2 regions of the Streptomyces sp. NPDC008137 genome follow, and region 2 is predicted to be linked to the other one. Evidence: riboswitches for the same ligand, from Rfam matches in the RefSeq annotation. Region 2 holds a riboswitch; the other holds the start of a gene.
What was found. A riboswitch is a leader RNA that binds a small molecule or an ion and turns the genes downstream of it on or off. The one in region 2 is predicted to bind S-adenosylmethionine.
Positions count from the first base shown of each region.

Region 1: linked by a shared signal. The riboswitch ahead of thrC (threonine synthase) and the one ahead of ACFZBT_RS19460 (aminotransferase class V-fold PLP-dependent enzyme) in region 2 are both predicted to bind S-adenosylmethionine.

Region 1 covers NZ_JBIBHN010000049.1:25,758-33,060, forward strand. The annotation lists gene ACFZBT_RS39250 (trehalose-6-phosphate synthase) at 1-881, opposite strand, end outside; gene ACFZBT_RS39255 (glucosyl-3-phosphoglycerate synthase) at 1,000-1,944, opposite strand; SAM riboswitch class I at 2,105-2,261, shown strand; gene thrC (threonine synthase) at 2,280-3,566, shown strand; gene ACFZBT_RS39265 (MoaD/ThiS family protein) at 3,669-3,944, shown strand; gene ACFZBT_RS39270 (cold-shock protein) at 4,393-4,596, shown strand; gene groL (chaperonin GroEL) at 5,092-6,714, shown strand; gene ACFZBT_RS39280 (NADH:flavin oxidoreductase) at 6,966-7,303, shown strand, end outside.
Region 2 covers NZ_JBIBHN010000010.1:216,967-224,269, reverse strand. The annotation lists partial or broken gene ACFZBT_RS19465 (glycerate kinase) at 1-563, shown strand, start outside; gene ACFZBT_RS19460 (aminotransferase class V-fold PLP-dependent enzyme) at 518-1,900, opposite strand; SAM riboswitch class IV at 2,034-2,150, opposite strand; gene trpD (anthranilate phosphoribosyltransferase) at 2,224-3,288, opposite strand; gene ACFZBT_RS19450 (cytochrome b N-terminal domain-containing protein) at 3,416-5,038, opposite strand; gene ACFZBT_RS19445 (Rieske 2Fe-2S domain-containing protein) at 5,035-6,105, opposite strand; gene ACFZBT_RS19440 (c-type cytochrome) at 6,102-6,914, opposite strand; gene ACFZBT_RS19435 (heme-copper oxidase subunit III) at 6,996-7,303, opposite strand, start outside.

The DNA of each region.
Region 1 (7,303 bases), on a different contig from region 2:
CGGGCGCCGCCGTCCGGAGCCGGGCCGATCTCGTCCTTCAGCGCCGCCATCCGCTCGGCGACGTCGGCCTCGTGGGCGCGGGCGCGCAGGAACTCGGCGTCGGCGCCCAGGCCGTGCACGCCGATCCACGTGGTGCGCAGCGGGGGACGCCCGGTTGGCGTGTGCTCGACGGCCTTCGGGGCGCCGCTCGGCCACGACGGGAAGATCCGCTCACTGTCCGTGGCCCCGGCGCACCCCATGAAGGCCTGCGCCCACCGCCAGGTGAGGAACCCCAGCCGGTCCGCGCCCAGCATCCCCCACACCAGCTGCCCGCGGATGTCGTCCGGCAGCATCGCGAAGTACTCCGCCGGCGCCCACGGCGTGTGCGAGAAGTGCCCGATGCGCAGGTCCGGCCGCAGCTCGCGCAGCATTCCCGGCACCAGGCACAGGTGGTAGTCCTGCACGACCACCGCCGCGCCCTGCGCCGCCTCCTCCGCCAGCGCCTCCGCGAACGCCCGGTTGTACGCCTCGTACGACGTCCACTGCCGCCGGAACTCCGCGTCGAAGACCGGCTCCAGGGGTGTCTGGTACAGCATGTGGTGGACGAACCACAGGACCGAGTTGGCGACGCCGTTGTACGCGTCGGCGTGCACGTCGGCCGGGATGTCCAGCATCCGCACGCCGTCTTCGCCGACCCCGCGCCGGACCGCCTCGCGGTCGCCGTCGGACAGGGCCGAGCAGACCCACAGCGCGTCCGCGTCCGAGCCGATCGCGGAGAGCCCGGAGACCAGTCCGCCGCCGCCCCGCTTGGCGTTCAGCGAACCGTCCTCGCCCACCGCGTAGGAGACCGGGCCGCGGTTGGAGGCCACCAGCACCTGTGCAGCACCGTACGTAGAAGCCATAGCCCTCAACCTAGCCCGGCCCGGAAACGCTCAAACGTACGGACCTGGTCGGCCCCCTGACCCGCCCGGCCGAAAACAGCCCCGGTCAGGCCACTGTCAGGCCACTGCCCGGCCACGGTCAGGCGGCCTTCCGCGCCTGGTACTCGGCGATCTCCACCATCGGCGGACGCTCCTCGGTGTCCACGGAGTACGTCCGCGGCTCGAAGCCGTCCCCGCCCCGCTCGAACTGCGTCAGGGACGGCCGGATCAGATGCCCGCGGGCCAGCCGCAGCTGGGCCGTGCGGTAGATCGCGGCGGCCATCCGGCCCAGCGCCTGCCCGTCCTGGTGCCGGTGCTTGCGCACCCCGACGTCGACCTGGGCGAGGGAGTCCAGGCCCGCCAGGTGCAGGGCGTCGACCAGCATGCCCAGCTCGACGCCGTACCCGACGGGGAACGGCAGCTGCTCCAGCAGCGAGCGGCGGGCCGCGTACTCGCCGCCGAGCGGCTGCACGAAGCCGGCCAGCTGCGGCCAGTGCATGTTGAGCAGCGGGCGTGCCATCAGCTCGGTGACCCGGCCGCCCTGCCCGGCGGCGCCGCCGAGCGGACGGTCGTACATGGCCTTGACCAGGTCCACGTCCGGGTCGGTGAGCAGCGGGCCGACGATCCCGGAGACGAAGTCGGAGGAGAAGTCCCGCAGGTCCGCGTCGACGAAGCAGACGATGTCCCCGCGGGTGGCGAGCAGCGAGCGCCACAGCACCTCGCCCTTGCCGGGCACCGCGGGCAGCCGCGGGAGTATCGCGTCCCGGTGCACCACCGTCGCGCCCGCGGCCGCCGCCACCTCCGACGTACCGTCCGTCGAGCCCGAGTCGACGACGACCAGCTCGTCGACGAGCGGCACCTGCCGCATCAGGTCGTGGCGGATCACGGCGGCGATGTCGCCGACGGTCTCCTCCTCGTTCAGCGCGGGCAGCACGACACTGACCGTCTGGCCCGTGCGCTGCTTGGCGGCGAGTATCTGGTGGAGGGGGCGATCGGTCGCGGACCAGGAACGGGTGCTCAGCCAGCGCTCGACTTCTTCCAGCACCGTGGCGGCTCCTCTGCGTGCTCTCGGCGGGACGGACTGTGAGCCATCTCGCGGTTCGGACGACTATCTCAACTGTCCTGGTCGTCGGTTACAGTCTTGAACAACGCGGGTGACCATCGCATGTCCGGGGTCAACCCACGTCGACACGACAACCGAATACAGCTCATCCAGAGGGACAGAGGGAAACGGCCCGTTGAAGTCCCGGCAACCCTCCAGTCGGTACTCGTAGGTCACCGTCGACCACACGCGCGAGGCTCCCGGCTCGGGAAGGTGCCAAATCCGTCTCACGGCGAGATGCGTCGTGAGGAAGATGAGGAGAAAGGGCCTCGCCTCACATGGCTGCGCAGACTGTTGCAAGCACCACCGAATCCACCGTAGACCTCGGCCCCGCCGCCGCCCTGAGCTGCCGCGAGTGCGGCCACCGCGTTCCCCTCGGCCCGGTCTTCGCGTGCGAGGAGTGTTTCGGCCCGCTGGAGATCGCCTACGACTTCTCGGCCTACGAGACCGAAGAGCTCCGCAAGCGCATCGAAGCGGGCCCCGCGAACATCTGGCGCTACGCCCCGCTGCTGCCGGTCCCGGCCGACGTCGCGGACAAGCCGAACATCAACCCCGGCTGGACCAAGCTCGTCAAGGCCGACAACCTCGCGCGTGAGCTGGGTGTCGACGCCGGCAAGCTCTTCGTCAAGGACGACTCCGGCAACCCGACGCACTCCTTCAAGGACCGCGTCGTCGCCCAGGCCCTGGAGGCCGCCCGCGCCTTCGGCTTCACCACCCTGTCCTGCTCCTCCACCGGCAACCTCGCCGGTGCGGTGGGCGCCGCCGCGGCCCGCGCCGGCTTCCGCTCCTGCGTGTTCATCCCGCACGACCTGGAGCAGGGCAAGGTCGTCATGGCCGCGGTCTACGGCGGCGAGCTCGTCGGCATCGAGGGCAACTACGACGACGTGAACCGCTTCTGCTCCGAGCTGATCGGCGACCCGGCCGGCGAGGGCTGGGGCTTCGTCAACGTCAACCTGCGGCCGTACTACGCCGAGGGCTCCAAGACCCTGGCGTACGAGATCTGCGAGCAGCTCGGCTGGCAGCTCCCCGACCAGCTGGTCGTGCCGATCGCCTCCGGCTCGCAGCTCACGAAGATCGACAAGGGGCTGCAGGAGCTGATCAAGCTCGGTCTCGTCGAGGACAAGCCGTACAAGATCTTCGGCGCGCAGGCGCTCGGCTGCTCGCCGGTGTCCACGGCGTTCAAGGCCGGGCACGACGTCGTACGTCCCCAGAAGCCGGACACCATCGCCAAGTCGCTGGCGATCGGCAACCCGGCGGACGGGCCGTACGTGCTGGACATCGCGCGGCGTACGGGTGGGGCCGTGGAGGACGTGACGGATGAGCAGGTCGTCGAGGCGATCAAGTTGCTCGCGCGGACCGAGGGGGTGTTCGCGGAGACCGCCGGTGGGGTGACGGTGGGGGTGACGAAGAAGCTGCTTGAGAACGGGGTGCTCGACCCTGCCAAGACCACGGTGGTCCTGAACACGGGGGATGGTCTCAAGACGCTGGACGCGGTTGCGGGGACCGGGCTGACCGCGACCATCCGGCCCAACCTGGACTCGTTCCGGGACGCCGGACTCGTCTGATCGTTGCTTGCTGCGGGCCGGTGGGGGCTGGTCGCGCAGTTCCCCGCGCCCCTGGGTGCGCGGCCCAGCCGTAGCTCAACCGAAACCGGAGGTCATATTCCGATGAGCGTCACCGTTCGAATCCCCACCATCCTGCGTACCTACACCGGCGGGCAGGCCGAGGTCGCCGCCGAGGGCGGGAACCTCGGGGAGGTCATCGCCGATCTGGAGAAGAACCACACCGGGATCGCCGCCCGGGTGCTGGACGACCAGGGCAAGCTGCGCCGGTTCGTCAACGTCTACGTCAACGACGACGACGTGCGGTTCGAGCAGGGCCTAGAGACGGCCACGCCGGACGGCGCCGGGGTGTCGATCATTCCGGCCGTCGCCGGCGGCTGAACCGGTCGACCGGCTTGATTATTACCATCGGTAACGGCCGTCACTGAGCGTTGATTGAATTGCCCCCTCCGTGAGAGAAGCGGAGGGGGCAATTCTGTGTGGTTGAGCGCGGTACAGTTGGGGAACGCGACCCCGATCCCCTGATCGGCCACCCTGAATTCCTGCCGCGGGCCCGACAAGATGTAGCCAAAGTGTGTGTGTCTTTCGCGGCTTTTGTTCCCTTTGTGTGGCCCGACTTGCCCTGAAGTCTGGCGAATTCTCCCCACATTCCGGATGCCGCACGTCCAGAATTCTCGTCCGATTGACCTGTTGCAGAGGGCAGTTGGACAGATACATTCGGCCGCGGTCGACGCGTTCCGGCGCACGCCCCCAATCCGTGGGGGGTGAGGTCTGACCCGGATCCGCGAAGTGCGGATCTGTGCAAGGGCCAGTAATAGGGGAGTTAGGCATGGCTCAGGGCACCGTCAAGTGGTTCAACGCGGAGAAGGGGTACGGCTTCATCGCGGTCGACGGTGGTGCGGATGTTTTCGTCCACTACAGCGCGATTCAGATGGACGGCTACCGCACCCTTGAAGAGGGTCAGCGGGTCGAGTTCGAGATCTCGCAGGGCCAGAAGGGTCCACAGGCCGACATGGTTCGCGTCGCTGCCTGAACGCGCGACCACGACAAACCGCAAGCGGCAGGTCTTCTCTGAAGGGCCCGCACCCCCTGGGGTGCGGGCCCTTCGGTCTGTCCGGCGGGCGGCCGGGGCGAAGGGCCGGCGGGGGGGCGAAGGGCGGCGGGGGGGCGAAGGGCGGCGGGGGGGCGAAGGGCGGCGGGGCGGCGGTTCGTGGAAGTCCGCCGCGCCCGAGGGCGCCCCGTCTCGGGTGATCCGCCGTAGCGCTGTCCGCGGCCTGCGGATGAGCCGGGCGCGCCCCGTTCGCCGGGGGCTGAGCGGGCCGCCGTATCCCGAGAGGCGCTTGCACTCGCCTAGGCCGAGTGCTAATCATTGCGTTAGCACTCTGAAGGTGAGAGTGACAACGTAAGGACCGGGTCGGTGAGGCCCGCAGGCCGTGTGGGGAAGGAACCACGAGGCTGGCGAGCCGTCCGTCGCGGGCGCGGGCGCGGTCCGAAGTAATCACCCCCAGTCCTGGAGGGACCACTTCACATGGCCAAGATCATCGCGTTCGACGAGGAGGCGCGGCGCGGCCTCGAGCGCGGCATGAACCAGCTCGCGGACGCCGTCAAGGTGACGCTCGGCCCCAAGGGTCGCAACGTCGTCCTCGAGAAGAAGTGGGGCGCCCCCACGATCACCAACGATGGTGTCTCCATCGCCAAGGAGATCGAGCTCGAGGACCCGTACGAGAAGATCGGCGCCGAGCTGGTCAAGGAAGTCGCCAAGAAGACGGACGACGTCGCCGGTGACGGTACGACCACCGCGACCGTTCTCGCCCAGGCCCTGGTCAAGGAGGGTCTGCGCAACGTAGCCGCCGGCGCCAACCCGATGGCCCTCAAGCGCGGCATCGAGCGTGCCGTCGAGGCCGTCTCCGCCGCCCTGCTGGAGCAGGCGAAGGACGTCGAGACCAAGGAGCAGATCGCTTCCACGGCCTCCATCTCCGCCGCCGACACCCAGATCGGCGAGCTCATCGCCGAGGCGATGGACAAGGTCGGCAAGGAAGGCGTCATCACCGTCGAGGAGTCCCAGACCTTCGGTCTGGAGCTGGAGCTCACCGAGGGTATGCGCTTCGACAAGGGCTACATCTCGGCGTACTTCGCCACCGACATGGAGCGTATGGAGGCCGTCCTCGACGACCCGTACATCCTGATCGCCAACTCGAAGATCAGCAACGTCAAGGACCTGCTGCCGCTCCTCGAGAAGGTCATGCAGTCCGGCAAGCCGCTGCTGATCATCGCCGAGGACGTCGAGGGCGAGGCCCTGTCGACCCTGGTCGTCAACAAGATCCGCGGCACCTTCAAGTCCGTCGCCGTCAAGGCCCCGGGCTTCGGCGACCGCCGCAAGGCGATGCTGCAGGACATCGGCATCCTCACGGGCGGCGAGGTGATCTCCGAGGAGGTCGGCCTCAAGCTGGAGAACGCCACGCTCGACCTGCTGGGCAAGGCCCGCAAGGTGGTCATCACCAAGGACGAGACGACCATCGTCGACGGTGCCGGCTCGACCGACCAGGTCAACGGCCGCGTCAACCAGATCCGCGCCGAGATCGAGAACAGCGACTCGGACTACGACCGCGAGAAGCTGCAGGAGCGCCTGGCGAAGCTCGCCGGTGGCGTGGCGGTCATCAAGGCCGGTGCCGCCACCGAGGTGGAGCTCAAGGAGCGCAAGCACCGCATCGAGGACGCCGTGCGCAACGCCAAGGCGGCCGTCGAGGAGGGCATCGTCGCCGGTGGTGGCGTGGCCCTGCTCCAGGCCTCCCAGGTCTTCGAGAAGCTGGAGCTCGACGGTGACGAGGCGACCGGCGCCAACGCCGTGAAGCTCGCGCTGGAGGCCCCGCTGAAGCAGATCGCCGTCAACGGTGGTCTCGAGGGCGGCGTCGTCGTGGAGAAGGTCCGCAACCTCCAGGTCGGCCACGGCCTGAACGCCGCGACCGGTGAGTACGTCGACATGATCGCCGAGGGCATCATCGACCCGGCGAAGGTGACCCGTTCCGCGCTGCAGAACGCCGCCTCCATCGCCGCGCTGTTCCTCACCACCGAGGCCGTCATCGCCGACAAGCCGGAGAAGGCCGCCGCGCCCGCCGGTGGCGGCATGCCGGGCGGTGACATGGACTTCTGATCGACCCCTGGGGATTCCCCGGGTTGATCAACGGTCTTGCCGAGGGCGGCACTCCCTGTTCCGGGTATCCGGGCAGGGGGTGCCGCCCTCGGGCGCGTGCGGGGTCCGGGCGTGTGCGGGTGGGTGCGGGCGGGCGCGGGCGTGTGCGGGGTCACAGTGCGGGCGGGATGGCAGGGGCGGACCGGGTGGTTGAAGCGTAGGTCTGTCTTATGCGTATGCACATACTGTCCGGTATCCGAAGGAGCCCCTGAGTGACTGCCGCCGCCTCCCGCGCCGCCGAAATCCTGTCCCGGCCCGTAACACTGGGCGGCCTGACCGTCCCGAACCGCATCGCGATGGCGCCGATGACCCGGATGTTCTCCCCGGGCGGCGTCCCCGGCGAGGACGTGGTCTCGTACTACTCACGCCGTGCCGCCGCCGGAGTCGGCCTCATCGTCACCGAGGGCACCTACGTCGGGCACGACTCGGCCGGGCAGAGCGACAGCGTGCCCCGGTTCCACGGCGAGGAGCAGCTCGCGGGCTGGGCGAAGGTCGCCGACGCGGTGCACGCCGCGGGCGGCACGATCGTGCCGCAGCTGTGGCACATCGG
Region 2 (7,303 bases):
GCCCGGGTCTTCGGCCCGCAGAAGGGCGCGACACCTCCCCAGGTCGAGGAACTGTCGGCCGCACTGGAGAACTGGGCGTCCTCACCCGCGACGTCGCCGTCCCGGACACCGACCTCCGCTCCGGTCCCGGCACGGGAGTCTCCGGCGGTCTGGGAGCCGGTCTCGCCGCCCGGCTCCTCCCCCGCTTCGACGTGCTGCTGGACCATCTCGACCTGGACGCCCGGCTGGCCCGCGCCGACCTGGTCGTCACCGCGGACGGCGTCCTGGACCACCAGACACCGCGCGGCAAGGTCCCGCCCGAGGTGGCCCGCCGGGCCAAGCTCCACGGCCGCCCGGTCCTGGCCCTCGCGGGCACCCTCGGCGAGGGCGCGCACGAGGTGCCGGGCGTGGACGCGTGCAGCGGCATCCCGCCGGCGCCGATGGCCCTGGCGGAGGCCTTGATCCGGGCCTCCGAACTCCTCACGGACGCGACCGAACGCGCCCTGCGGATGATTTTGCTGGGCGCCCGGCTACCGGCTCACGCGGAGGTGTCCGGGACGCAACGGCCGTCCTCCGTACGGTAGTTCCACCGCGCGCCGTCCTGGACCAGTTCCTTGACGGCGTTCACGAACCGCTCGACGTGCTCGTCGGGCGTGCCCGCGCCGAAGCTCACCCGGATGGCGTTGAGGGACTTCTCGCCGGGAGCCGCCTCCGGTGCGCCGCACTCGCCCTGGGTCTGCGGGTCGCTGCCCAGCAGGGTCCGCAGGAGGGGATGGGCGCAGAACAGACCGTCCCGCACCCCGATGCCGTACTCGGCGGAGAGGGCGGCGGCGAAGTGGGAGCTGTTCCAGCCCTCGACGACGAAGGAGATGACACCGACGCGCGGGGCCTCGTCGCCGAAGAGGGAGAGGATCCGCACCTCCGGCACCTCGGCGAGGCCCGTACGCACCTTCTCGATCAGGTACCGCTCACGGGCGACCAGGTTGTCGAACCCGGCCTCGGTGAGCGCCGTGCAGGCGGAGGCGATGGAGTAGGCGCCGATGACGTTCGGGGAGCCGGCCTCGTGGCGGGCGGCACTCTCGTGCCACTCCACGTCGACGCCCCCGTCCGTGCGCCGCGCCACCTTGCGCGAGGCACCGCCGCCCGCGAGGTAGGGGTCGGCGTCCCGCAGCCAGTCGGCCCGGCCGGCCAGGACGCCGGAGCCGAAGGGCGCGTACAGCTTGTGCCCGGAGAAGGCGACCCAGTCGACGTCGAGGTCCGCGACGGACACCGGGTGGTGCGGGGCCAGCTGGGCGGCGTCCAGCACGATCCGGGCGCCGTGGGCGTGCGCGGCGGCGGCGAGTTCCCGTACGGGCCACAGCTCGCCGGTGACGTTCGAGGCGCCGGTGACGCAGACGAGGGCCGGGCCGTAGCCCCCCTCGATCGACACAGTGCGGTCGGCGAGTGCGCGCTCCAGGGTCTCGACGGCCTGGCGGGGGCTGCTCGGGGCGTCGAGGTAGGTGACGTGGGCGTTCCGCCACGGCAGCAGGGAGGCGTGGTGCTCGGTCTCGAAGACGTAGACCTGGCAGCCGTCCGGGAGCGCGGCGGCGAGGAGGTTCAGGGAGTCGGTGGTGGACCGGGTGAACACCACCTGGTCACCGTCCCGGCAGTCCAGGAACTCCGCGACGGTCCGCCGGGCGTTCTCGAAGAGGTCGGTCGACAGCTGGGACAGGTACCCGGCACCGCGGTGGACGCTGCCGTAGTACGGCGCGTAGGCGGCGACATCGTCCCAGACGCGCTGGAGCGCCGGGGCGCTGGCGGCGTAGTCGAGAGCGGCGTAGGTGACCTCGCCCCCGGTCACGAGCGGCACGGTGACATCCCGGCCGAGAACGGGCAGCGAGGCACAGACGGACGGGGCGGCGGCAGCGGTGGAGACGGACATGACGGAACTCCCGTGAAGGCAGGTCGAATCCGCCCGCGAGCACGTACGGCTCAAGCGGGGGTGAAGGAAGAAGGGGGTGCGGAGGCGGGGCTCTGCGGCCCTATCGCATTCGCTGGTTCACGAGAAACTCCTCGTCACGCGCTTGCCACAGACCTCGCTGCCTGCGGCCCGGTCTTCACCCGGGGCACCCCGCCACGGACGGAGGGTTGCCGGACAGTCGGCCGGGGCCTCATGACTGTCACTCATGACCTGATCAGGAAAGTACGTGAAGTGATCGCGGTCCCGCAACTCGTGTCCGCATCGCGGGACCGCGCGCACCTCGGTTACGCGTTGCTGGCCGCCACCCAGCGCTCCAGGGTCCGCTTCGCCGCCCCCGAGTCGATCGACTCCGCCGCCTTCGCCATCCCGGCGCGGATCTGCTCGGCCAGCGGCGCCCCCGTCGGCTCCAGGGCCACCAGCGCGGCCGCCGAGTTCAGCAGGACCGCGTCGCGGACGGGCCCGGTCTCGCCCTCCAGCAGACGGCGGGCGACCTCGGCGTTGTAGGAGGCGTCGGCGCCGCGCAGGGCCTCCACGGGGACCAGTTCGAGGCCCACGTCGCGCGGGTCGAAGGGCTCCTCGGTGACCTTGCCGTCCCGGACGGTCCACACCCGGGACGTGGCCGTGGTGGTCAGCTCGTCCAGACCGTCGTCGCCCCGGAAGACCAGGGAGGAGTTGCCGCGCTCGGCGAAGACGCCCGCGACGATCGGTGCCATGCGCGGGTCCGCCACACCGACGGCCTGGGAACGCACCCGGGCCGGGTTGGTCAGCGGGCCGAGCGCGTTGAACACCGTACGGATGCCCAGCTGGCCGCGGGCCGCGCCCGCGTGACGCAGCGCCGGGTGAAACTTCACCGCGAAGCAGAAGGTGATCCCGGCCTCCTCGGCGACCTCCGCGACCCGGTGCAGGGGCAGCTCCAGATTGACGCCGAGCTTCTCCAGCACGTCGGAGGCCCCGGACGCGGAGGACGCGGCCCGGTTGCCGTGCTTGACGACCTTCGCGCCCGTGCCGGCGACGACGATCGAGGACATCGTGGAGATGTTGACCGTCTTGGCGCCGTCACCGCCCGTGCCGACGATGTCGACCGTCGCCCCGGGCACCTCGATCACGTTCGCGTGCGCGTACATCGTCCGGACCAGGCCGTTGATCTCCTCGACGGTCTCGCCCTTGGCCCGCAGGGCCACCACGAAGCCCGCGATCTGCGCCTCGGTCGCCTCGCCGCGCATGACCCGGTCCATCGCCCAGGCGGTGTCGTCCGCGCTCAGGTGCCTGCCGTCCAGCAGGCCGTTCAGCAGGGCGGGCCAGGAGCGGCCCGCCGCGGTGTCGCCTCCAGCGGGGGTCACAGCGCTCATCAGCCGCTCCTGGGTCGTCGTACGTCACGTAAAAGCCGTGGTCCCCACCCTATCCAGCCCCGGGCACCGCGAAGGGCCCCGTCCGAACACCGGACGAGGCCCTTTGCGTGGCGTGGCGAAGCAGCGATCAGTGGTGGCCGTGGCCGCTCGTGATCTCCCGGTACTCCTCGGCGGTGGGCTTGGGGATCTGGGCGCCCTCGCCGTAGTAGGACTCGCTGAGCTTGGCGCGCAGCTTCTCGGAGCCCTTCACCTTGCGCTCGACGCCGTTCTCGTCGGTCGTCGGACCGATCTCGGCCGGCTGGTACTGCTCGTGCGCGGTGAGCGTGTACATCTGCTCCTGGCTGAGCGGCTCGTGCACCTCGATGAACTCACCGTGCGGCAGGCGCTTGATGATGCCCGACTCGCGGCCGTGCAGCACCTTCTCCTTGTCCCGGCGCTGCAGGCCGAGGCAGATGCGCTTGGTGACGATGAACGCGAGGACCGGTCCGACGAAGAACCCGATCCGGACGAACCAGGTGACCGCGTTGATCGACAGATGGAAGTGCGTGGCGACGATGTCGTTGCCACCGCCGATCAGCATGATGATGTAGCCGGTGACCCAGGCGACACCCACACCGGTACGGGTCGGGGCGTTGCGCGGCCGGTCCAGGATGTGGTGCTCGCGCTTGTCCCCGGTGACCCACGACTCGATGAACGGGTAGAGGGCGATGATCCCGAGGAAGAGGCCGAAGAGCACCAGCGGGATGAACACGCCCAGGACCAGTGTGTGGCCCCAGAAGTTGACCTCCCAGCCCGGCATCGCGCGGATCAGGCCCTCGGCGAAGCCCATGTACCAGTCGGGCTGGGCACCGGTCGACACCTGGTCGGGACGGTAGGGGCCCAGGACCCAGATCGGGTTGATCGTCGCGATGCCGGCGAGGGCCGAGATGACACCGAAGACCAGGAAGAAGAAGCCTCCGGCCTTGGCCATGTAGACCGGCAGCAGCGGCATGCCGACGACGTTCTTGTTGGTCCGTCCGGGACCCGCGAACTGGGTGTGCTTGTGGTAGAAGACCAGGATCAGGTGGCCGACCACGAGCCCGAGCATGATGCCCGGCAGCAGCAGGATGTGGATCGAGTAGAACCGGGCGACGAAGTCGGTGCCCGGGAACTCCCCGCCGAACAGGAACATCGAGATGTACGTGCCCACGATCGGCACGGACAGGATCGCGCCCTGCGTGAAGCGGACACCGGTGCCGGAGAGCAGGTCGTCCGGGAGCGAGTAGCCGGTGAAACCGGTGAACATGCCCAGGACGAACAGCAGGAAGCCGAACATCCAGTTGATCTCGCGCGGCTTGCGGAACGCGCCGGTGAAGAAGACGCGCATCATGTGCACGAACATGCCGGCGAGGAAGATGATCGCCGCCCAGTGGTGGATCTGCCGGATGAGCAGACCGCCGCGGACGTCGAAGCTGATGTCCAGCGTGGAGGCGAACGCCTCCGACATCAGCTGCCCCTGGAGCGGGACGTAACTGCCGTGGTACTCCACCTCGTTCATCGACGGGTGGAAGAACAGCGTCAGGTACACACCCGTGAGGATGATGATGATGAAGCTGTAGAGGCAGATCTCGCCCAGCATGAAGGACCAGTGGTCCGGGAAGATCTTGCGCATGTTGGCCTTGGCCAGGGAGTAGATCCCGAGGCGGCCGTCGGCCCAGTCGGCGACCCGCTCACCCGCGGGCGCCTTGCGTCGTTCTTGTGCAGTGCTCATCCGCGCTCCCAGAATGCAGGGCCGACGGGCTCGTCGAAGTCGCCGAGCGCCTCAAGATAGCCCTCGTCGTTCACGCCGATGCGGAGCTGCGGCAGGGCGTGACCGGCGGGACCGAAGATCACTCGGGCACCGTCGGAGAGGTCGAAGGTGGACTGGTGGCACGGGCAGAGCACGTGGTGCGTCTGCTGCTCGTACAGGGAGATCGGGCAACCGACGTGGGTGCAGATCTTCGAGTACGCGACGATGCCCTCGTGCGACCACTCGAGCTCGCGCTTGTCCTTGATGTTCTCCGGCTGGATCCGGACGATCATCAGGGCGGCCTTGGCGATCTCGTTCTGGAACGAGTGGTCGTGCTCCTCCAGGCCCTCGGGCTTGGCGAAGGTCAGCGAACCGACCGCGACGTCGGACGGACGCAGCGGCTCGTTCGTGTTCATGTTGACGAGCAGCTTGCCCTTGGACCACAGCGTGTGGCGGAGCTTGGTGCCGGGCAGCGGGCCGAGGTCGCGCAGCAGCACGACACCGGAGAGCGGCACCAGCGTGAGCGCGCCGAGCATGGTGTTGCGGATCAGCTTGCGGCGGCCGAGCGCGGACTCCTTGGCGCCCTGCTTGAAGTCCGCGAAGACCTTCTCGCGGACCTCGGGCGTCGCCGCGATCGCGTGCCGCTCGTCGGCGACCTCCACGTCGGACATCAGGGTGCGCGCCCAGTGGACGGCGCCCGCGCCGATGCAGAACAGCGCGATGCCGAGCGTCATGCCCAGCGCGAAGTTCAGGGCGCTGATGTGACCCAGCGGGAAGATGAAGACCGACTTGTCGACCGGGATCGCCACGAACGAGGCGATGAAGGCGACGGTGGCCAGCATCGACACCGTGAACAGCAGAGCGACCGAACGCTCGGACCGCTTGGCGGCCCGCTCGTCGATGTCCTGGATCCGGTGCTCGTGGGGAGGAAGGCCCGGGTCGGCGAACGGGTGCTTGTCGTCCGGGACGCTCACCGCGTCGTGCCCGTGCTGGTCACGTCCCGCGTGCTCGGCGGGCAGGTTCTCTTCTGGAATGTCTTGGCTACTCATGACTTCTTGGCCTTTGCGGTCCGGGCGGCGACCCACACGGCGACGGCGATCAGTCCGCCGAGACCGAAGATCCAGCCGAACAGGCCCTCGCTGACCGGCCCGAGGCCGCCGAGCTCGAGGCCGCCGGGGCTCTCGGTCTTGTCGCTGTTGACCGCGTCGAGGTAAGCGATGATGTCCTTCTTGTTCTCCTCCGACAGCGTGGTGTCGGGGAAGGACGGCATGTTCTGCGGGCCGGTCTGCATGGCCTCGTACAGGTGCTTCGCGGAGACGCCCTCGAGGGTCGGCGCGTACTTGCCGTGCGTCAGCGCGCCGCCCTTGCCGGTGAAGTTGTGGCACTGCGCGCAGTTGGTGCGGAACAGCTCACCGCCCTCGGCGATGTCGGCGCCCTCGGGGCCGTACTGCTCCTCCGTCGGGATGGACGGACCGGCGCCCAGCGAGGCGATGTACGCCGCGAGCTGGTCGATCTCGGCCTGCGAGTAGATGTTCTTCTTCGCCGGGACCTGCGGGCCCTGCGAGGTGGCGGCCGGCATCCGGCCGGTGCCCACCTGGAAGTCGACGGCCGCGGCGCCCACACCCACCAGGCTCGGCCCGTCGGAGGTGCCCTGACCGCCGGTGCCGTGGCAACTGGCGCAGCCGACGGCGTAGAGCTTCTTGCCCTCCTCGATGGTGAGGGACTGGGCGGTTTCGTCGGCCTTCGCCGGGCTCGTCGGTGCGAACACGGCATACAGCCCCCCGGTGCATGCCAGCGCGAGGAGTAGGACGACGAGCGCCGCCAGCGGGTGGCGTCGTCGTGCGGAGAGCTTTTTCACGGATTACCCCGGTGTCAGGATCTTCTGCGTCGATGCTTCTGGGATGCGCGCTTCATGGAGCACGCGTGGATGCGGGCCGCGTTACTTGATCATGTAGATCGTGGCAAAGAGGCCGATCCAGACGACATCGACGAAGTGCCAGTAGTAGGACACGACGATCGCGGCGGTCGCCTGCTCGTGGGTGAACCTGCTGGCCGCGTAGGTCCGGCCGAGGACCAGCAGGAAGGCGATGAGGCCGCCCGTCACGTGCAGGCCGTGGAAGCCGGTGGTCAGGTAGAACACCGAGCCGTAGGGGTCGGAGGACAGGGACAGGCCCGCCTCCTTGACCAGCTCCGTGTACTCGAGGACCTGACCGCCGATGAAGATCGCACCCATCACGAAGGTGACGA